One region of the Streptomyces sp. HP-A2021 genome, then DNA from elsewhere that is predicted to be linked to it. Evidence: riboswitches for the same ligand, from Rfam matches in the RefSeq annotation. Region 1 holds a riboswitch; each other region holds the start of a gene.
What was found. Region 1 has a riboswitch for cyclic di-AMP ahead of MQE23_RS07095 (LysM peptidoglycan-binding domain-containing M23 family metallopeptidase). Riboswitches for the same ligand answer to the same signal wherever they lie in the genome.
Positions count from the first base shown of each region.

Region 2: another riboswitch for cyclic di-AMP. It lies ahead of MQE23_RS23760 (M23 family metallopeptidase); the one in region 1 lies ahead of MQE23_RS07095 (LysM peptidoglycan-binding domain-containing M23 family metallopeptidase).
Region 3: another riboswitch for cyclic di-AMP. It lies ahead of MQE23_RS18485 (LysM peptidoglycan-binding domain-containing protein); the one in region 1 lies ahead of MQE23_RS07095 (LysM peptidoglycan-binding domain-containing M23 family metallopeptidase).
Region 4: another riboswitch for cyclic di-AMP. It lies ahead of MQE23_RS26505 (transglycosylase family protein); the one in region 1 lies ahead of MQE23_RS07095 (LysM peptidoglycan-binding domain-containing M23 family metallopeptidase).

Region 1 is NZ_CP094344.1:1,562,286-1,567,638, reverse strand. It holds gene MQE23_RS07105 (tyrosine-protein phosphatase) at 1-741, opposite strand, end outside; gene MQE23_RS07100 (alpha-galactosidase) at 921-2,996, shown strand; cyclic di-AMP (ydaO/yuaA leader) riboswitch at 3,308-3,469, shown strand; gene MQE23_RS07095 (LysM peptidoglycan-binding domain-containing M23 family metallopeptidase) at 3,474-4,388, shown strand; gene MQE23_RS07090 (DUF6250 domain-containing protein) at 4,581-5,306, shown strand.
Region 2 is NZ_CP094344.1:5,257,828-5,263,180, forward strand. It holds gene MQE23_RS23750 (dihydrofolate reductase family protein) at 1-942, shown strand, start outside; tRNA gene MQE23_RS23755 (tRNA-Met) at 996-1,069, shown strand; cyclic di-AMP (ydaO/yuaA leader) riboswitch at 1,358-1,514, shown strand; gene MQE23_RS23760 (M23 family metallopeptidase) at 1,526-2,557, shown strand; gene MQE23_RS23765 (aldo/keto reductase) at 2,663-3,607, shown strand; gene MQE23_RS23770 (PrsW family intramembrane metalloprotease) at 3,618-4,976, opposite strand; gene trmB (tRNA (guanosine(46)-N7)-methyltransferase TrmB) at 5,047-5,353, opposite strand, start outside.
Region 3 is NZ_CP094344.1:4,089,725-4,095,077, reverse strand. It holds gene MQE23_RS18500 (glycosyltransferase) at 1-582, opposite strand, end outside; gene MQE23_RS18495 (GNAT family N-acetyltransferase) at 603-1,667, opposite strand; gene MQE23_RS18490 (Cof-type HAD-IIB family hydrolase) at 1,860-2,708, shown strand; gene MQE23_RS18485 (LysM peptidoglycan-binding domain-containing protein) at 2,672-3,442, opposite strand; cyclic di-AMP (ydaO/yuaA leader) riboswitch at 3,446-3,619, opposite strand; gene MQE23_RS18480 (polyprenyl synthetase family protein) at 4,125-5,135, shown strand.
Region 4 is NZ_CP094344.1:5,830,730-5,836,082, forward strand. It holds gene MQE23_RS26485 (nucleoside triphosphate pyrophosphohydrolase) at 1-504, shown strand, start outside; gene MQE23_RS26490 (hypothetical protein) at 521-904, opposite strand; gene MQE23_RS26495 (cytochrome P450) at 996-2,255, shown strand; gene MQE23_RS26500 (transglycosylase family protein) at 2,410-3,339, shown strand; cyclic di-AMP (ydaO/yuaA leader) riboswitch at 3,568-3,734, shown strand; gene MQE23_RS26505 (transglycosylase family protein) at 3,739-4,410, shown strand; gene eno (phosphopyruvate hydratase) at 4,675-5,353, shown strand, end outside.

The DNA.
Region 1 (5,353 bases):
CTTCTCCAAGTAGGGGTCGACGCCGCCCCAGGTCTCCTCGATGGTGTCGAAGGCCGCCGTCAGGTACTCGGCGCGCGCGTCGAACAGGGGGCTGAGCAGCTCCATGACCTCGGGGGAGTAGGCCGAGGCGGCGGAGCTGCTGCGGTGCACCTTGTAGCGGCGGTGCTTGGCGTTGGACTTCAGGTAGTCGTCGACGATCGCCTCGCGCTCGACACCCAGGGCGAGGAGCGTCACCGCGATGGACAGACCCGCCCGGTCCTTGCCCGCCGCGCAGTGCATCAGGGCGGGGACGCTGTCCTCGGCGAGCGCGTGCAGCACCTGGGAGTGCTCGGCCGTGCGGTTCCCGATGATCATGCGGTATGAGGCGATCATCCGGTCCACGCCCTTGCCGTCCGAGAGGATCGCGCGCAGCTGGTCCAGGTCGCCGTCGCGCACCATCTTCCAGAACTCGGCGCCGTCGGCGGGGTCGCTCAGCGGCAGGTTCACATTGCGCACGCCCGGCAGCTCGACGTCCGGCCCTTCGAGCTTCTGGTCGGCCGCGTTGCGGAAGTCGAAGATCGTGTGCAGGCCCAGGGTGGCCAGGAAGGCGGCGTCCTCCCCGGTCGCGTGCGCGAGGTGGCCGCTTCGGAACAGCACTCCCTGCCGCACCCGCCGTCCGTCCACGGTCGGCAGTCCGCCCACATCGCGGAAGTTGCGCACTCCGGCCAGCTCGGGCTCGGTCGACGGGACCTGCTGTGTCACGAGGGCTCCTCCCCTTCGGCGCCGCCGGCGCGGCTCGTCGACGGGCACCACTCGACGATACGACATGCCTGCCTGGGGCAATGAGTTGTCCACAGGCGTTGCCGGGAGCCCCCGCGGCGCTTGATGATGTTGGGGCCTGGTCGCACCTGGTCGGGCTTGTTCGAACCTGTGAGGCCTTGATGCTGGACATCTCCGAAGACGGTCGTACATGGGTGCTCTCCGGGCCGGCCAGCAGCTACGCCGTCCACGTCACCGACCGCGACGAGCTGCTGCACCTGCACTGGGGCGCCCGGATCGGCCTGGCCGACGCCGAGGCCCTCGCCGTCCGGCCGCTGCCGGACTACTGGCCCTTCGAGTCACCGCTCGACGGACGCGAGGAGTATCCGGTCGAGGGCGGCCCCCGTTTCACCCGGCCCGCCCTGTCCGTACGCACCGGCGAGCGGCGCGGCACGGAGTGGACCTACGAGGGCCACGACACCGAGGACGGTGAGCTGCGGCTGCGCTTCCGCGACGGCGACCTGGCCGTCACGCTGCACTACCGGATGCGCTCCGCGACGGACGTCGTCGAGCGCTGGGTGACCCTCGACAACCACGGACCCGCCGTCGAGGTGCTGCGCGCCGACTCCGCCACCTGGACCCTGCCCGACCGCGACACCTGGCGGCTGTCCCAGCTGCACGGCCGCTGGGGCGCCGAGTCCCGGCTGGAGCGCTCCGCCCTCACCCACGGCGAGAAGGTCGTCGGCAGCCGCCGCGGCCACACCGGTCACCAGCACCTGCCGTGGGTCGCGCTCGACACCGACGCGACCGAGGAGCACGGCGAGGTCTACGGATGCGCCCTGGGCTGGTCCGGGTCCTGGCGGATCGCCGTGGCCCAGCTCCCGGACGCGCGCGTGCAGATCACCGGCGGGGCCGGGTACGACGACTCGGGCCTGCTGATGCTGGGCACGGGGGAGTCGTACACGACCCCCGTCTTCGCCGGGCTCTGGACCGACGGCGGCCACGGCGGGGCCAGCCGCGCCTGGCACGCCTACCAGCGGACGTACGTGGTCCCGGGCGCCGACCAGGACCGGCCGGTGCTGTTCAACTCCTGGGAGGCCACCGAGTTCGACATCTCCGAGGAGCAGCAGCGGGCGCTCGCCGAGCGGGCCGCCGCCATGGGCGTCGAGCTGTTCGTGGTCGACGACGGCTGGTTCGGGGCGCGCACCAGCGACCGGGCCGGGCTCGGTGACTGGACCCCCAATCCCGACCGCTTCCCGGGCGGCCTCAAGCCGCTCGCCGAGCACGTGCACGGCCTCGGTATGCAGTTCGGGATCTGGGTCGAGCCGGAGATGGTCAACCCGGACAGCGACCTGTACCGCGCGCATCCGGACTGGGTGCAGCATCAACCGGGACGAAAGCGGACGGAGTTCCGCAATCAGCTCGTACTGAACCTGGCTCGTGAGGACGTCCAGGAGTACCTCTGGGAGCAGCTCGACGGGCTCCTCTCCAGCGCGCCGATCGACTACGTCAAGTGGGATTTCAACCGCTGCTTCACCGACGCCGGCTGGCCGGACGACCCCTACCCGCAGCGGCTGTGGATCGACCACGTGCACGCCCTGTACGGCCTGCTGGACCGGCTGCGGGCCGCCCACCCCGGGGTGGCCTTCGAGTCCTGCTCGGGCGGCGGCGGCCGGATCGACCTCGGTGTGCTCGGCCGCACGGACCAGGTGTGGACCTCGGACAACACCGACCCCCTCGACCGGCTCGCCATCCAGCACGGCTTCAGCCAGATCCATCCGGCCCGCGTCATGGCGGCCTGGGTCACCGACAGCCCGAACGCCATGCTCAACCAGCGGGCCAGCTCCCTGCGGTTCCGGTTCGTCAGCGCCATGGCCGGAGTGCTCGGGGTCGGCGGCGACCTCACGAAGTGGACGGAGCGGGAACTCGCCGAGGCGCGGGACTGGGTGGAGCTCTACAAGGAGATCCGGCCCGTGGTGCAGCGCGGCGACCTGTACCGGCTGCGCCCGCCGGAGGGCGGTCTGAGTGCAGTGCAGTATGCCCTCGGCGACGAGATTGTCGTCCTCGCCTGGCTCCAGGCGCAGCGCTACGGCGAGCCCGTTCCGGCGCTCCGGCTGCGGGGTCTTGACCCCTCGGCATCGTACAAATGCCTCGAAACGGGCGAAGTTCATCGAGGCGCCGTGCTGCTCCACCACGGGTTGCGGGTCGGTCTGCGCGGGGATCTGGACGCCACCGTCGTCCGGCTTCAGCGCAAGTAGCCGTTCTGTCCGAATAGGGAGTGCTTCGGTTATTTAGGCATAACGTGCCCCGACCGTAAAGGAGATGAGGTCGGGGTGCGTGAGCATCGTCATATTCGTGACGATGTGTTGTTGCCATGTGCACGTAATTCTGGCGTCAATCAGGGGTATTGCGGAATGCGGGAGATCGGTAATCCACGCTCCGTGACGGAAAAATTGTCGACGCGTCAAGAAAAACGCCGTCACGGGCAACCGCAAGCTTGTCCCTTTGCGTCCTGGTCGCTTACGTTCCACACCCATCCGGACGGACGCCTAATCCTGCCGCCGCCCGGAGCCCGCACACACTGACCCGACGTACGGCAGGAGCGGGGGACCCACAGGTAAGACGCCTGTTCCGGTTCCCGGAACGGCTTGGGGTTAAGCCACGCTTCGGCGTGGCCGGGCATCTCCAGTCCGAACCCGACAGCTCACCTCGCAGGCGACGGAGAGGAATTCGCCATGCCCGCGAAGGGTAAGCACCGCCGCCCGAAGTCCCAGCGTTTCACCCGCTCCATCGCCGTCGCCGGAACCGGCGGGGCCGCTCTCGCCCTTCCGCTCATGGGGGCCGCCGGCGCCCACGCCGCCACCCCGCAGTCGGCTCCGGAAAAGGCCGTCCAGTCCGCTCCGGCCGCCGAGAAGAAGGCCGCCGAAAAGGCCACGGGCGCCCGCTCGTACACCGTGCGGGCCGGTGACTATCTCGCGAAGATCGCCGACGAGCAGAACGTCGACGGCGGCTGGAAGAAGCTCTACTCGGACAACCGTGACGCCGTCGGCGACGACCCGTCGCTGATCCACCCGGGCCTGAAGCTGTCGATCGGCAAGAAGGCGGCGAGCGCCCCGAAGGCCTCTGCCCCGTCCGCGCCGAAGGCCTCGGCCCCGAAGCCGTCCGCCGCCGAGTCGGCCCCGAAGGCGGAGACCGCCGCCAAGCCGGCCGCCGCCAAGCCCGCCGCCGAGAGCAACTCCAGTGGTTTCACCCTCCCCGTGGCCGGTGCCACCGTCGGCACCCCGTACCACATGTCCGGCAGCATGTGGTCCAGCGGTTACCACACCGGTGTCGACTTCGTCGTTCCGACCGGTACCTCGCTCAAGGCCGTCGGCGCGGGCACGGTCGTCTCCGCCGGCTGGGGCGGCGCCTACGGCAACCAGGTCGTCATCAAGCTCGCCGACGGCTACTACGCCCAGTACGCCCACCTGTCCCAGCTCTCCGTCTCGGCCGGCCAGACCGTGACGGCCGGGCAGCAGGTCGGACTGTCGGGCGCCACCGGCAACGTGACCGGACCGCACCTGCACTTCGAGATCCGCACCACGCCTGACTACGGCTCGGACGTGGACCCGGTCGCCTTCCTGCGCTCGCACGGCGTCTCCGTCGGCTGACCGACCGCACACCCACCTGCCTGACACGCGACCGAAGGCCGGACCCCGATCCCCGGGTCCGGCCTTCGGTGTGTGCCGGCGCCGACAGGCCCAAGGGATCGACAGCGGGCGGCAGTTGGGACAGAGTGATCCCGACCGGAGTGCAAGCGCTTTCTGGAGCTTTCCAGACGGATCCCCGAGGAGCTGTGTCCCGTGCCGACCACCCGCAGAGCGCTGGGAGCCCTGGCCGCCGGAGCCGCCCTGGCGGCGCTCGCCCCGACGGCGACGGCGGCGAGCGTGAACGCCGCGTCGCGTCAGCGCCGCCTCATCGCCCGCGACGACTTCTGCCACGGCCTCGGCCAGTGGGCGACCGAGCTCCAGGACGGCGGGACGGTCACCGCCTCTCGTGGCGTCCTTGAGATCGACGTACCGAGCGGCGCGACCGTCTGGTTCAGGCGGCGGCTAGAAGGCCCGTACGTGCTCGAGTACACCGCCACGCCCGTGTCCGAGGGCGGGGTCAACGACCGGGTCTCGGACCTCAACAACTTCTGGAACGCGACCGACGTCCGCTCCCCGGGCGATCTCTTCGCCACACCGCGTGCCGGGGCCCTGGCGGAGTACGACCACCTGACGACGTACTACGCCGGTTTCGGTGCCAACTACAACACCACGACCCGGCTGCGGCGGTATGTCGGTGAGCCCGGAGTCCGGCCCCTGATCTACGACTACACCGAACCGCTGCTGGTGCCGGGTGAGCCGAACAGGGTGCGGGTCGTCTCCGACGGTTCGACGGTGCGGTGGTGGAACAACGGGAGGCTCGTGTTCGACTACAGCGACCCCGAGCCGTACACAAGTGGGCACTTCGGCTTCCGGACCGTGTGGAGTCACTTCCGGATCACGGGGTTCCGGGTGTGGCGACTGACCCCGCAACATCGCTGACGGGTGACCTATTCCGGAGTTGGCTAACACTTTAGGAGTGGCTTATC
Region 2 (5,353 bases), 3.7 Mb from region 1:
CGCACCGCGGCCGGCCTGCCGGAGTACCCCCTCAAGGTCACGGTCAGCGGCTCCGGCGACCTCGATCCGGCGGCACGGTTCTGGCACACCGGCGGCGAGAAGATCCTCTACACCACCGACAAGGGCGCCGAACGCGCCCGTGCCCTCGGCCTCGCCACCGAAGCCACCGATGCCACCGACGTCGTCCCGCTCGGCGCCGACCTCGACTGGCGGCGGCTCCTCACCCACCTGCACGACGTCCGGGGCGTGCGACGGCTCATGGTCGAGGGCGGCGGCCTGATCCACACCCAGCTCCTCACCCAGGGCCTGGCCGACGAACTCCAGCTGGTCCTCGCCCCGCTCTTCGTGGGCGACCCCGAGGCACCCCGCCTCTTCGGCCCCGGCGGCTACCAGTCCGGCCGGCTCCGGCTCCTGGAGACCCGGCGGATCGAGGACGTGGTCCTGATGCGCTACGAGCCCACCGCCCCGGGCACCGGCCCCCTCCCCGCCGCCGCCGACCACCACTGGCTGGCCCTCGCCTGCGAACTGGCGGCACAGTGTCCGCCGTCGGACACGGCGTTCAGTGTCGGCGCGGTGGTGGTCGCGGCCGACGGCACGGAACTGGCCCGCGGCCACTCCCGCGAGGGCGGCGACCCGCTCGTGCACGCCGAGGAGGCGGCCCTGGCCAAGCTCGACCCGGCCGGCCCCGGGCTCGCCGGCGCGACGGTCTACAGCAGCCTGGAGCCCTGCGCCCGCCGGGCCTCCCGCCCCGCACCCTGCGCCCGGCTGATCCTCGACGCGGGCGTACGGCGTGTGGTCACGGCCTGGCGCGAGCCGGACACCTTCGTGGCGGGCGCCGACGGCAGCGGCGTCCTGGCGGCCGGGGGAGTCGAGGTCCTCGTCCTCCCGGAGCACGAGGAGCGGGCCAAGGCACCGAATCGACACCTGCTGCGCCGCCGCTGAGCAGAGGTGTGCGCGAGCGGTCCCGCGGATGGCGTACACTGGAGTCACAACGACGCGGGGTGGAGCAGCTCGGTAGCTCGCTGGGCTCATAACCCAGAGGTCGCAGGTTCAAATCCTGTCCCCGCTACTGAAGGCCGAGGGCCGGAATCCGAAAGGGTTCCGGCCCTCGGTTTTTCCCTGGGCTCGCCATTACTGTCGGTGAGTGAATCGCGCCGCTGTGCATCACAACTGACACACCGTCAAAACCCGTGAGTCACTTACGCAGCGGTCAACTCGCCCGTTTTGGGCCGGTCATGGCAGGTTGGTCCGCGCGAAAAAGGTTAATGATCAAGCGGAATCGCTGGAATACCCACGGCGCGTCTATTAACGTTCGATAACGCAGCGCGGTCGTCCCAGCCGTCACAGAAGGCGGCTCCGTGCGCACGCGCCGAATCCCGAAAGGGAACCGGGGAACCACCACTTGGGGTGAATCGAGCGGATGCCGCCGTGGAAGCACGGCCGGTATACGCGCGTAGGAGACCTTCCTGCTCCGAACCCGTCAGCTAACCCGGTAGGCGAGAAGGAAGGAAAGGAGTACGCCCACGTGGCGTCCAACCGGCCTGCCCCCGCGGCCCCGTCCGCGCCGAACCAGCGCGACACCGAGACCTTCGGCTACGGCGGTCACCGCACCGACGAGGGCCCGTTCCAGGAATGGAACCCCACCGCGGAGTCCATCCGCCCCATCCGTGGCCGGCATCGCGTCACCAAGCAGCGCGGCGGAGGGCTCGCCCGCAGCTCCACCGTCCTGGGCGTCGGCGTCATAGCCGCCGTGGGCGCGGGCGGCATGGCCAGCGCCCAGACCGGCAAGCCGCCGGTGTCGATCTCCGTCCCGGACCTTCCCTCGGTGGGTTCCCTCATCTCGGACGACGACACCTCCGAAGGCTCCGCCACCCCGCTCAGCGACCTCGCCACGGCCTCCGCCGACACCGAGCAGGGCACCTCCGGCGCCGGTGAGGCACTGCGCGCCCGGATCATGGCGCAGGTCGAGCACCAGCAGGAACAGATCGAGACCAAGGCCGCGCAGGACGCCGCCGAAGCCGCCCAGAAGGCGGCCGCGGAGGCCGCCGCCAAGGCCGAGAAGGAAGCCAAGGCCAAGGCCGCCGAAGCCAAGAAGAAGGCGGAGGAGGAGGCCCGGAAGAAGGCCGAGGCCGAGCGGCTCGCCGCCCTCGCCAAGCAGTACACACTGCCGACCTCCGCGTACACCATCACCTCGACCTTCGGCCAGGCCGGCGCCTACTGGTCCTCCGGCTACCACACCGGCCTCGACTTCGCCGCCCCCACGGGCACGCCGATCAAGGCGGTGCACAGCGGCACCATCACCGAGGCGGGCTGGAACGGCTCGTACGGCTACAAGACGGTCCTGACCCTCGATGACGGCACGGAGATCTGGTACGCGCACCAGTCGTCCATCGGCGTCAGCGTCGGACAGAAGGTCAGCACGGGTGACGTCATCGGACGCGTGGGCGCGACCGGCAACGTCACCGGGGCGCACCTGCACCTCGAGGTCCACACCGGCGGTTCCAGCAACGGCATCGACCCGCTGGCCTGGCTGCGGGGCAAGGGCCTGAACGTCTGAGCGTCGGAGCTTCCGGTCCGTGCGGGGGTTTCGTGCGGGGGCGTTCACGCAGGTTTTGCGTCCGCTCCGGAATGAGCCTCCCCCGCACGGCCGTTGACACGGAGCATGACTTCTCTTCGCAAGCTCGGTTCCTCCGACCTCGAGGTCTTCCCGCTCGCCCTCGGCGGCAACGTCTTCGGCTGGACCGCCGACGAGGCACAGTCGTTCGCCGTCCTTGACGCGTACACCGCCGCGGGCGGCAACTTCGTCGACACCGCCGACGTCTACTCGGCGTGGGTGGACGGCAACCAGGGCGGCGAGTCCGAGACCGTCCTCGGCAAGTGGCTGACATCGCGCGGCAACCGCGCGGACGTCGTCCTCGCCACGAAGGTCAGCCAGCACCCCGAGTTCCAGGGCCTGTCCGCCGCCAACATCAAGGCCGCCGCCGACGCCTCCCTGCGGCGCCTCGGCACCGACTACATCGACCTTTACTACACCCACTACGACAAGCCCGACGTGCCGGTGGAGGAGATCATCGGCGCGCTCGACGAACTCGTGAAGGCCGGGAAGGTGCGGCACATCGCCGCCTCCAACATCTCCGCCGAGCGGCTGCGGGCCTCCCTGGAGTTCTCCGACCGCGAGGGGCTCGCCCGGTACGTGGCCCTCCAGCCCCACTACAACCTGGTCTCCCGCGACACCTACGAGGGCGAGCTCCAGGACCTCGCCGAGCGGACCGGCCTGGCGGCCGTCCCGTACTACGCGCTCGCCTCGGGCTTCCTGACCGGCAAGTACCGGCCCGGTACGACCGTCGACAGCGCGCGGGCGGGCGGTGCCGCCCAGCACCTTCAGACCGAGCGGGGCCGCCGGGTCCTCGACGCCCTCGACGAGGTCGCCGCGGCCCACGACGTCCCCGTCGCCACGGTCGCCCTCGCCTGGCTCGCGGCCCAGCCGACGGTGGCGGCGCCGATCGCCTCCGCGCGGACGGTGGAGCAGCTGCCCGCGCTGATCGGGGTCGGGGAGCTGACGCTGACGGAGGCGGAGCTCGGGCGGCTCACGGAGGCTTCGGCCTGAGCGGTTCCTGTTACGACCGGTACGGGTTGTAGGCGGGGTAGGCAGGGTACGGCGTCGGCGTCGCCGGATAGCCGTACCCGTACGCCCCGTACACCGGCCAGGGCGGGGCCACCACCGGTACCGGAGGGGCCGTGACCCGCGCGGCGTAGTCCAGTGCGGGGCGGGCCGTCTCCCGGCGCCGCCACAGTTCGTCCAGCAGTTCCCGTTCCCGCACGACGAAGTCGGCACCGGCGCGGCCGCGGCGGCCCCGGTGCCGCAGGAACGCCAGGGACGTCGCGTAGGCCTCGTACCGCGCGACCTCCCGCGCCGCCGCCCGGCCCGCGTGGCGGCGGGCGTACTGGCGGGCGATCCGCCGGGCCCTCATCGAGCCGAGGGCGTAGGGCTCCACCGGGGACAGCCACCCGGCCACGGCGTACGCGGGCAGCTCCGCCCGTACGGTCCTCAGCTCCCGCTGCCGTGTCCAGATCACCAGCCACGTCAGCAGCCCGAAGATGGGCACCATGAACGCCGCGTACACGGCGAAGAACCCGTACTCGCCGAACGCCGACGAGCCGTTCCACATCGCGTGCATGCCCATCGCGAGCAGCAGCCCGGAGAGCGGGAAGGCGACGCGCCGGACGTGCTGGCGGTCCGCCGCGAGCGCGGAGATGCCGAAGCCGATGCCGGTGAGAACGGTGAACAGCGGGTGCGCGAACGGCGACATGATGATGCGCACGAAGAAGGTCGCCGCCGTGACGGAGGCGATGCCGGTGCCCCCGGTGAGCTGGTCGGTGCCGAAGGCGGTGCCCAGGTAGAGGATGTTCTCCGTGAACGCGAAGCCGGTGGCCGTCACGCCGGCTACGACCACTCCGTCGAGGATCCCGGTGAAGTCGCGGCGCCGGAAGAGGAAGACCAGTAAGACGGCCGCCGCCTTGGCGATCTCCTCGACCACCGGCGCTATGACGGTCGCGCCGAGCGTGTCCGCGCTGGAGGGATCCGCCGTCGCCGTCGCTATCCATCTGGTCGCGAAGCTGTTGGCGACGATCGCGATCAGCGCCGCCGCGCAGGCGCCCCAGGCGAAGCAGAACAGCAGATTCCGCCAGGGGCCCGGTTCGACCCGGTCCAGCCAGCGGAACGCGGCTATGAGCAGGGGCACCGGGAGCGTGGCCAGCCCCAGCCCGACCAGGAACCCTTCCGTGCCGGTCTCCTCGCGGACCAGGGCGAGGATGACGAGGCCGGATATCGCGAGCAGCGTGGTCAGCGCGCCGTAGCGCACCCAGGTGCGCTGCCACCAGTGGGCGTGCCGCAGCGGGCCGGCGGTGGGTGCGCCGGCGGTGGCGCCGCCGGGAGGAACGCTGGGGTACGACGTGTGTGGGGGGCTGGTGGCCACGGCATTGACCCTAACGACGGATGGGCGCTGTCCGCAGGCGGAGGGATACGGGGTACGGGTGCGAGTGCGGTCAGGCGCCGGCGGGGGGTTGGTCCACGTGCTGTACGCGACGGAAGAGGAGGTCGTTCACGACATGTCCCTTGTCCAGTCCCTGGCCCTCGAAACGGGTCAGGGGACGGAAGTCCGGACGGGGCGCGAAACCGCCGTCCGCCTGCGTGTTCTCGAAGGCGGGGTGTGCCGTGAGTACGTCGAGCATATGTTCGGCGTACGGTTCCCAGTCGGTGGCGCAGTGGACGATCGCGCCGGGCCTGAGCCGGGTGGCGGCGAGGGTCAGGAAGTCGGGCTGGATGAGCCTGCGCTTGTGGTGCCGCTTCTTG
Region 3 (5,353 bases), 2.5 Mb from region 1:
ATCGGCGACCACGTCGTCGTCCGTGAAGGCGACGACCTCGCCCCGCACGGCCGCGAGCCCCGTGTTGTGCGCGACCGCGAGGCCGGGCACCGGCTCGCAGACGTACCGCACGCGCTCGGCGTACTTCCGCTCGATCAGCTCCCGCGTCTCGCTCGTCACCGGGGCGTTGTCCACGACGACGATCTCGAACCGCGGATGGTCCTGCGCCAGCAGCGAGTCGAGCGCCCGGGCCAGCTGCCCGGCACGCTCCCGGGTGGCGACGACGACACTCGCGTACGGAGGCTCTCCGGCCCCGCCGCCTTCCCCGGGCTCACCACCCTGCACGGCCGCATACTCCGCCCGCGCCCGCGCCGCGAGCACCGTCTTCGCGTCCGCCCCCTCAGGCACCCGCCCGAGCAGCGTCCCCACCGGCCGCCCGCGCCGCCTGACCAGTACGAACACCTCGCCGTGCGTCACCGGCGGGCTCCCCGGGCCCGGTCTGAGCACCGCCTCGTCACCGTCGAGGTCCAGCTCGGCGACCTGCACCGCCCCGATGTCCAGGAACCGCCGTATCTCCTCCTGCGCATGTCCCGAACGGGCCATGGGCCCCACCCCCCTCGTCGTCAGGTACGGCGCAGCCGGGCCGCGCCCTTCAAGGTCCGCGCGGCCAGCGCCGCGAGCTGCGGCCTGCCGCGGACGTAGCTGTGCGCGCGGCGCGCCGGCTCGCGGCTCAGCCAGTGCAGCGCCGCGCCCACCCCCGGGCGCGTCACCGCGCCCTCGTACACGGGCAGTTCGCCCGTCTTCAGCGCGTCCTTGTACTCGGCCGCGCCCCGCCCCAGATCGAGCATGCCGATGCCCTCGGCGGCCGCCGCCTCGGCCATGCGCAGGTGCAGCACCAGACCCGGCGAGTACTTCGCGAACTCCGGGTCGTAGGCCGGGAACCAGCAGGCCAGGACGGATGCCGAGCGCAGTCCGAAGTGCGCGGCCAGCGGCCGCCGACCGGCGTACAGCACGGACAGCGTGCCGCTGCACTCCGGTGCCCGGGTCGCGGCCAGCCGCCCCACGAGCCGGGTGATCCACTCCTGGGCGAACCGGTCCCGGCGGCCGGTCCTGCGGTACTGCGCCGACTTCCACTCCATGAGCGTGCGCAGCGCGGCCGGCTCGCGTTCGTCGAAGACGAACCGCAGCTCGCCGACCTGCCGGCCCAGCCTGCGCTCCTTGGCCAGGGTGGTCTTCAGGAACTTCGGCGACTGGGCGCGCAGCACCGACTCGTACGTCTCGTAGCCCTTCTCCACGTCGATGACGTAGGTGGCGTGCTCCTCGGCCGCGTACCGGACGAACAGCCGCTGCTCGGCCTCCAGGTTGTCGAAGGCGAAGCTCGACAGCGAGCAGGCCCGCAGCAGTTCGCCCGTGTCCAGACGCAGGCCCGGCCGCAGGATCGCGCCCTGCGCGTCCGAGACGCCCAGCCCGATCGCCCGGCCCTGCCCCAACGGGCCCCGCTCATGGGGCAGGAAGCCGGCCGGCTCCAGCCCTTCGTACACCACCGCGACCCGCGCCTGTGGCCTCACCAGCCCGACGGCTTCGGTGAACTCCGGTTCCATGAAGGGGTTGCGCGGTGTCTCCGACGCCGCGCGCAGCGCGCGCCAGCGCTCCTTCTCCCCCTCGCCGAGCTCCCCGGGCACACCCACACGAACACGCCCACTGCTCAACCCGACCCCCCGATCAAGTCCCCCCTGGACACTTGGAAGGTACCGCCCGAGACGGCCTCGACGGTAGGTAGCGGACCATGTTGTTGCCAACTGGTGCAGAGGCCTTCAACCGGGCAATCGGTGTCCGCCGCGGGATGAAACGAAAGGGCGCACTGTCCGTATTCTCTGATCATGGCCGCACCCATCGCATATTCACTCATCGCCACCGACCTGGACGGGACGCTGCTGCGCGGCGACGACACCCTGTCCGACCGGTCCCTCGCCGCGCTCGCGCGGGTGGCGGACGCCGGTGCCCAGCACCTCGTGGTGACGGGCCGGCCGGCGCCGAGAGTGCGGCCGCTCCTGGACGACCTCGGCTGTACGGGGCTCGCGGTGTGCGGGCAGGGCGCGCAGGTGTACGACGCCGGCGCGGACCGGCTGCTGTGGTCCATCACCCTGGACCGGGAGCTGGCGGAGACCGCCCTCGGCAAGATCGAGGCCGAGGTCGGGCAGGTGTACGCCGCGGTCGACCAGGACGGGGTCGACGGGCTCACGCTCATCGAGCCGGGCTATCTCATGCCGCACCCGACCCTGCCGGCGGTGCGGGTCGACCGGCGCGACGACCTGTGGGGCGAGCCCATCAGCAAGGTGCTGCTGCGCCACCCCTGCCTGAGCGACGACGAGTTGGCGGCGACGGCCCGCTCGGTGGTCGGTTCACTGGCGACGGTGACGATGTCGGGGCCCGGCACGGTCGAGCTCCAGCCGTGCGGCGTCACCAAGGCGACGGGCCTGGCGCTGGCCGCCGAGCACCTGGGCCTTCGGCCGGCGGACACCGTCGCCTTCGGGGACATGCCCAACGACATCCCGATGTTCGACTGGGCCGCCCACGGCGTCGCCATGGCCAACGCCCATCCCGAACTCAAGGCCGTGGCCGACGAGATCACCCTGTCGAACGAGGACGACGGCATCGCCGTCGTCCTCGAACGACTGCTGGGCGGGACGGCTCAGTACGGGCCGTTGACGTTGTCGATCGAGCCGTAGCGGGCCGCCGCGTAGTTGCAGGCCGCCGTGATGTTGGCGACCGGGTCGTACGGGTCGAAGGAGGTGCCGGGCACGTGGTAGGCGGCGAAGGTCGGGTCGATGACCTGGAGCAGACCCTTGGACGGGGTGCCCTGGGCGGCGTTCGAGTCCCAGTTGTTGATCGCCAGGGGGTTGCCGGACGACTCCCGCATGATGTTGCGGTAGATGCCGTCGTACGAACCCGGAATCCCCTTCTGCGCCATGACGTCCAGCGCCTCGCGGATCCAGCCGTCCAGGTTGTTCGCGTAGGTCTTCGCGGAGGCCTGGGTGGCCTGGGCGACGCCGCCGGCCGGCTTGGCGGGGGCGGAGGACTTGGTCGCCGTCTTCTTCGCGGCGTCCGCCTTGGCCGTCTTCACCTTCAGCTTCAGACCCGGGTGGATCAGCTTCGGGTCGTCGCCGACGGCGGCGCGGTTGTCCTTGTACAGCTGCTTCCAGCCGCCCGACACGTCGAACTTGTCCGCGATGCGGGCGAGCGAGTCGCCCTTGGTGACGGTGTACGTGACGGACTTGGCGGTCTTGGCCGCCTGCGGCACGGACTGCGCGACGGTGGTGGGTGCGCTCTGAGCCGGCTGGGCGGCGCTGGCCTGCGTCGCGCCGAGCAGCGGGAGGGTGAGTGCCGCTCCGCCGGTGCCGGCGGCTACGACACGACGGGTGAGCTGACTGCTTCTGGGGCGACGGTGCTTGCCTCGGGGCATGGCGATGTTCCTCTCCGGCGCCTGCGAGGTGAGCTGTCGGGTTCGGGCCGGGAGGTGCCCGGCCGCCTACGGCGCTGTGTGCCGTACGCGGCTTCACCCCGAGCCGTTCCGCTGCGCGGACCGGCGACTTACCTGGGTCCCCCGCTCCTGCCCTGCGTGAGTGAGTGGGTTCGTGGGGTGTCCGGGCGGTGGCAGGATTCGGCGTCCGCCGGACAGGCCCGGAACGTATGCGAGAGCACATGTCGGGAACAAGCACCGGAGTCACATATCGAGCGGTTGACCTTGGTCAGGGGCGTATGAGGCACTTGATCCTTTGCTGAAGCCAAGGCTCAACTTGCGTGCGGCGGAAGGAGGTACGGGTCGGTGCCGGAGTGGGATGTCGCAGGGGATAACGTGATTCAACTCACTGATCACAAGTCCGTGGGGCAATTTGCACCAAGGGGAATTCGCTTATCCAACACCGCAAATCGTGCATAGCTCGCTATCGCGTGGTAAGTCGATAAATGTCTACTCTTATGAGCTGATCGAAAACATAGCGGTCGTGATCGGATACCACCCGGCCTGTAACCCTGGGCGCTGGTGGTGATCGAAACGTGACCGGATACGCTGACTCGAGTGATGGCAGCGACCTATCGACAAACCGCGTAATCACCGGCAGACACCAGCAGACAGGAGACCCCTCGTGACCGACGTCGGGCCGTTCGGGCTGAGCGTGCGGGACCAGGCTCTGGAAGCCGATGTCCAGGCCGGATTGGCGGCTGTCGAGGAAGGCTTGCTCGAGGCCACCAAGAGTGAGGTGCCCTTCATCACGGAGGCCGCCCAGCACCTGGTCCGGGCCGGCGGCAAGCGGTTCCGTCCGCTGCTCGTGATGCTCGCCGCCCAGTTCGGCGACCGGTACGCGCCCGGGATCGTGCCGTCGGCCGTCGTCGTGGAGCTGACCCACCTCGCCACGCTGTACCACGACGACGTGATGGACGAGGCCGCCGTGCGGCGCGGGGTGGCGAGCGCGAACGCCCGCTGGGGCAACTCCGTCGCGGTCCTCACCGGTGACTTCCTCTTCGCCCGCGCCTCGCACATCCTGGCCGACCTCGGCCCGGAGGCGGTGCGGGTGCAGGCCGAGGCGTTCGAGCGGCTGGTGACCGGGCAGATCCTGGAGACGGCCGGACCGCAGGACGGCCGCGACCCGGTCGAGCACTACCTGGACGTGCTGGGCGGCAAGACCGGCTCGCTGGTGGCGGTGTCGTGCCGGTTCGGCGCGATGATGTCCGGCGCCGACGAGACGGTCGTGGACGTGCTGACCCAGTACGGCGAGCGGCTCGGCGTCGCCTTCCAGCTCGCGGACGACGTCCTGGACATCGCCTCCGACTCCCACGAGTCCGGCAAGACCCCCGGCACCGACCTGCGCGAGGGCATCCCCACGCTGCCGGTGCTGCGGCTGCGCGAGCGCGCGGCCCGGCTCGGGCTCGCGGACGACATCGCCCTGTGCGAGCTGCTGGACTCCGACCTCACCGACGACGACCGGCACGCCGAGGCCCTGCGCCTGCTGCGGGCCCACCCGGCGCTGGAACAGGCCCGGCGGGACACCGTCCGCTACGCCCAGGACGCCCGCTCGGCGCTGGCCCCGCTGCCCGAGTGCGCCGCGAAGACGGCGCTGGTGGAGCTGTCCGACGCCGTGGTGCACCGGGCCGGCTAGCGCCCTTTTCCCCCACGACCCCTACGGGTCGGGGGAGAAGCAGCCCTCTCGTGTCATACCGGAGCAGTACGTGGAGTTGAGCCCGGGGTCTGACGTATCTCGCCGGCCGATTTGGTCAGATAGTCACCACGGAAATCACCACTCCTCACCAGTTCGGGTGAGAATGGCGGCTCAGGGACGAGTGCGTGCACGACACGGACAGCCGCCGCCGATCACGG
Region 4 (5,353 bases), 4.3 Mb from region 1:
ATCGAGGAGGGCGACCGCGACGAACTGCGCGAGGAGCTCGGTGACGTCCTCCTCCAGGTCGTCTTCCACGCCCGGATCGCCGAGGAGGGCAGCCCGGAGGACGGGGCGAACCCCTTCTCCATCGACGATGTCGCCGCCGGCATCGTCGCCAAGCTGATCCACCGCCACCCGCATGTCTTCGGCGACGAGACGGCCACCACGCCCGAGGAGGTCAAGGCGCACTGGCTGCGCACCAAGGCGGTCGAGAAGCAGCGCACCTCGATCACCGAGGGCATCCCCCTCGGCCAGCCCGGCCTGGCCCTCGCCGCCAAGCTGGCGTCCCGGGCACGCACCGCCGGCCTGGACATACCGCTCCCGCCGGTGGAGGGCATCGGCTACGACCTGCTGGCCCTGGCGGTCCGCGCGGAGGCGGAGGGCGTCGACCCGGAGGCGGCCCTGCGAGCGGCGGCCCGCGCGTACCGGGACGCGATCAGGGAGACCGAGGGCCGAGACCGACGGCCGTGACGCGGTGCCCGGCGGGTCAGTCCCGCCAGTCCAGCTGCGCTTCGGGGATCCCGAGGGAACGGGCGTGGTCCTGCGCCCGCCGACGGCCCTCCGCACGCCCGCGTGGATCCTGGCCGCGCGGATAGCGGAAGACCTCGCCGGGGAAGACCACGAACGCCTCGGTGGCGGTGTTGTAGTTGACGTACCAGCCCCCGGCCGGGTCCAGGCAGGCGGCCAGCCGCTCGGCCAGAGGCTCCGCGTCGGCTTCTTCCCCGGTGAAGTCCAGGAGCGTCCACCGCCGCGGCTGCCCGGCCGCGGCGCCCTCCACCTCCACGCTGGCGATCTTCGTGACGTGCAGCGGGACACCGGCCAGCTCGGTCCCCACCCGCAGGCTCTCCGCGATCAGTACGCCTTCGAGCACCTGGTCCTCCTCGATCTCGACGCGGTGAGAGTAGCGACGACCTCTGACAACGGCGGTCGGCGTTGCCCCGGCCGCTGCGTAGGGTCGTGGCATGCAACGTGAAGCGCCCGGGATGCCGGAACTGTTCTCGTGGGAGTTCGCGAGCAACCCCTACCCCGCCTACGCCTGGCTCCGCGAGCACGCCCCCGTGCACCGCACCAAGCTGCCCAGCGGTGTGGACGCCTGGCTGGTCACGCGGTACGCCGATGCCAAGCAGGCGCTCGCCGACCACCGGCTCTCCAAGAACCCGGCGCATCACGACGAGCCCGCGCACGCCAAGGGCAAGACCGGGATCCCCGGGGAGCGCAAGGCCGAGCTGATGACGCATCTGCTCAACATCGACCCGCCGGACCACACCCGGCTGCGGCGGCTCGTCTCCAAGGCGTTCACGCCCCGCCGGGTCGCCGAGTTCGCGCCGCGGGTGCAGGAGCTCACCGACGGGCTCATCGACGGGTTCGCGCACAAGGGGTCCGCCGACCTCATCCATGAGTTCGCCTTCCCGCTCCCCATCTACGCCATCTGCGACCTGCTCGGCGTCCCCCGCGAGGACCAGGACGACTTCCGCGACTGGGCGGGGATGATGATCCGTCACCAGGGCGGGCCCCGGGGCGGAGTGGCGCGGTCCGTGAAGAAGATGCGCGGCTACCTCGCCGACCTCATCCACCGCAAGCGGGAGGCGCTGCCCGACGAGCCCGCCCCCGGCGAGGACCTCATCTCCGGCCTCATCCGCGCCTCCGACCACGGTGAGCACCTCACCGAGAACGAGGCCGCGGCCATGGCCTTCATCCTGCTGTTCGCCGGTTTCGAGACCACCGTGAACCTGATCGGCAACGGCACCTACGCCCTGCTCACCCACCCCGAGCAGCGCGCACGCCTCCAGACGTCCCTCGCCGCCGGGGAGACCGGCCTCCTGGAGACCGGCGTCGAGGAGCTCCTGCGCTACGACGGCCCGGTCGAACTCGCCACCTGGCGGTTCGCCACCCAGCCCCTCACCATCGGAGGGCAGCACATCGCGCCCGGCGACCCGGTCCTCGTCGTCCTGGCCGCCGCCGACCGGGATCCGGAGCGGTTCGCCGATCCGGACGTGCTCGACCTCGCCCGCCGGGACAACCAGCACCTCGGCTACGGCCACGGCATCCACTACTGCCTCGGCGCCCCGCTCGCCCGCCTGGAGGGCCAGACCGCGCTCGCCACGCTCCTCACCCGTCTCCCGGACCTGCGGCTGGCGGCGGATCCGGCGGAGCTGAGATGGCGCGGCGGCCTCATCATGCGCGGGCTGCGCACGCTGCCGGTGGAGTTCTCAGCGGCATGAAGTGACGAAACATCAGACCTGTGATCTTCACGTGATCTGCGCGGCATGAACTTGTGACAAGTGATCGTCTGCCGATACGTTCACCCATCATCAGCGCGGCCCGGGGGGGACCCTGCGCCGCGCCGGTCACTGCTGTCTCGCGAAAGGTCTCCGTATGCTCTCCGGGAACGGTCGGCACCGTCGCCCCCGCCAGGCTCCGGCTCTCCTCGTCGCGGCCGGGGTGACCGGCTCCGCCATCGCGATCCCGCTCCTCGGGGCCTCCGGCGCCAGCGCGGCCGACGGCACGACCTGGGACCGGGTCGCGGACTGCGAGACCGGCGGCGCCTGGAGCCAGAACAGCGGCAACGGGTACTTCGGCGGCCTCCAGTTGTCCCAGGAGGACTGGGAGAACCACGGCGGCCTCGACTACGCCCCGAGCGCCGACCTGGCCAGCCGCTCCCAGCAGATAGCCGTGGCCGAGAGAATCCTCGCCGACCAGGGGGTCGGCGCGTGGCGCACCTGCGGGCTGCTCTCCGGCCTCGAGCAGGACAAGAGCTCGGACACGTCCGACTCGTCCAGCTCGTCCGACTCGTCCGCGCCGACGGACTCGCCCGGACTGCTCGACTCCACCGAGTCGTCCTCTGACGGACAATCGACTCCGGAGGATGAAACCGCCAAGTCCGACAAGTCATCCGATTCTGTCGACTCCTCGACGCAGGACCCGTCGCCCGCCCCCGAGAGTGACAAGCCCGACAACTCTCAGCAGGACGACGGCTCTTCGGCACCCGCCGAAACCGAAACCGGCACCGCCTCCGGCCGCCACCGCGGCCCCAGCGCGGACGAGGACACCAAGACTGAGGACGGCCGTACGTCCGGGTCCACCGGACGGCACGCCTCGCGCGACGGCGAAGCCTCCCGGGAGGCGACGGACGGCTCCTACACCGTCCGCCCCGGCGACACTCTCTGGTCCATCGCGAACTCCCTCGACCTCAGCGGCGGATGGCACGCCCTCTATGTCGGGAACGAGACGGCCGTCGGCACCGACCCGAACCTCATCCGCCCCGGTCAGAAGCTCACGGTAGAGGGCGAAGCGGACGAGGAGTAGCCGGTGGGGCAGTACGGAAACGGGGGCGGAAGTCACCCCGAAACCGTGCGAGTTCACGTCACCGTTCGCGCCTAATGTCCCTTATCGGTGCGGTGAGAGATAGATCTCAGAAGCCCTGATCGTCTTTGAAATTCCGCGGATCGCATGTCTACGGTCATGACCGCTCGCCACCGCGAGCCCCGGCTGCCGCAACGCCGAATCCTGCCAGCGGCCGCACGGGAACAGTCGTCGCGTCAAGCGCCGTAGGCAGGAGCGGGGGACCCAAGGTAAGTGCCCGACCGGCCGGTTGTGCCGGAAGGGCTTGGGGTGAAGCCGTGTCCCGGGAGGGACGCGGCCGGGCAACTCAACCGGCCCGAACCCGACAGCTCACCTCGCAGGCGTCGGTGAGGGGATCTCTCCATGCTGTTTTCCGGCAAGGGCACGCACCGCCGTCCGTCCAAGGCCTCTCGGGTCATCGCCATCGCCGGTGTCACCGGTGCCGCCGTCGCCGCCCCGCTGATGGCGGCCGGCAACGCCTCCGCCGCCACCGCCTCCGAGTGGGACGCCGTCGCCCAGTGCGAGTCCGGCGGCAACTGGTCCATCAACACCGGCAACGGCTACTACGGCGGTCTGCAGTTCTCCGCCTCCACCTGGTCCGGCTACGGCGGCACCAAGTACGCCTCCACCGCCGACCAGGCCACCAAGGAGCAGCAGATCGAGATCGCCGAAAAGGTCCTCGCGAGCCAGGGCAAGGGTGCCTGGCCGGTCTGCGGCAAGGGCCTGTCGAGCGCCGGCTACAGCGGCGGCTCCGAGCAGAGCAGCGGCTCCACCGAGACCCGCCAGACCGAGCAGCAGCCGGCCTCCCGCTCCGACGAGCGCCCGGCCCAGACCCAGAAGACCGTCACCACCCCGACCGGCAAGAAGGTCAAGAAGGGCGACGGTGAGTACAAGGTCGTCAAGGGGGACACCCTCAGCTCGATCGCGACCGAGAAGAAGGTCGAGGGCGGCTGGGAGAAGCTGTTCGAGCTGAACAAGGACATCGTCACGGACGCCAACCTGATCTACCCGGGCCAGCAGCTGCACCTGAAGTAAGCAGCGGCCCACCCCGTCCCCACGGGCTCCCCGCCCCGGTGCGTCATCCCCCGTGCGCACCGGGGCGGGGTTTTTTCTGCCGGTCTTTGCGATCCGGCTTTGTTCCGTTCGGAAACAATTTACTCTCGGTTCTGTCCATGGGGTGGGCGACCCGGTGGCCGATCGCCCGGAGCCGGTTAGGCTCATGTCGCGAGCCACCGCGGCCCGCGCCTCGCCGGGTCCACGCGGCCCGCGTACCCGCGTCACATGAAGAAGGAGATGCTCGTGCCGTCCATCGACGTCGTCGTAGCCCGGGAAATCCTGGACTCCCGAGGCAACCCCACGGTCGAGGTCGAGGTCGGCCTCGACGACGGCAGCACCGGTCGTGCCGCCGTCCCGTCCGGCGCCTCCACGGGCGCCTTCGAGGCCATCGAGCTGCGCGACGGCGACTCGAACCGCTACCTCGGCAAGGGTGTGGAGAAGGCCGTCCTCGCGGTCATCGAGCAGATCGGCCCGGAGCTCGTCGGCTACGACGCCACCGAGCAGCGCCTGATCGACCAGGCCATGTTCGACCTGGACGCCACCGACAACAAGGGCTCCCTCGGCGCCAACGCCATCCTCGGCGTCTCCCTCGCCGTCGCCCACGCCGCCTCCGAGGCCAGCGACCTGCCGCTGTTCCGCTACCTGGGCGGCCCGAACGCGCACCTGCTGCCGGTGCCGATGATGAACATCCTGAACGGCGGCTCGCACGCCGACTCCAACGTGGACATCCAGGAGTTCATGATCGCCCCCATCGGCGCGGAGTCCTTCTCCGAGGCCCTGCGCTGGGGCGCCGAGGTCTACCACACGCTGAAGAAGGTCCTGAAGTCGAAGGGCCTGGCCACCGGCCTCGGCGACGAGGGCGGCTTCGCCCCGAACCTCGGCTCCAACCGCGAGGCCCTCGACCTCATCCTGGAGGCGATCA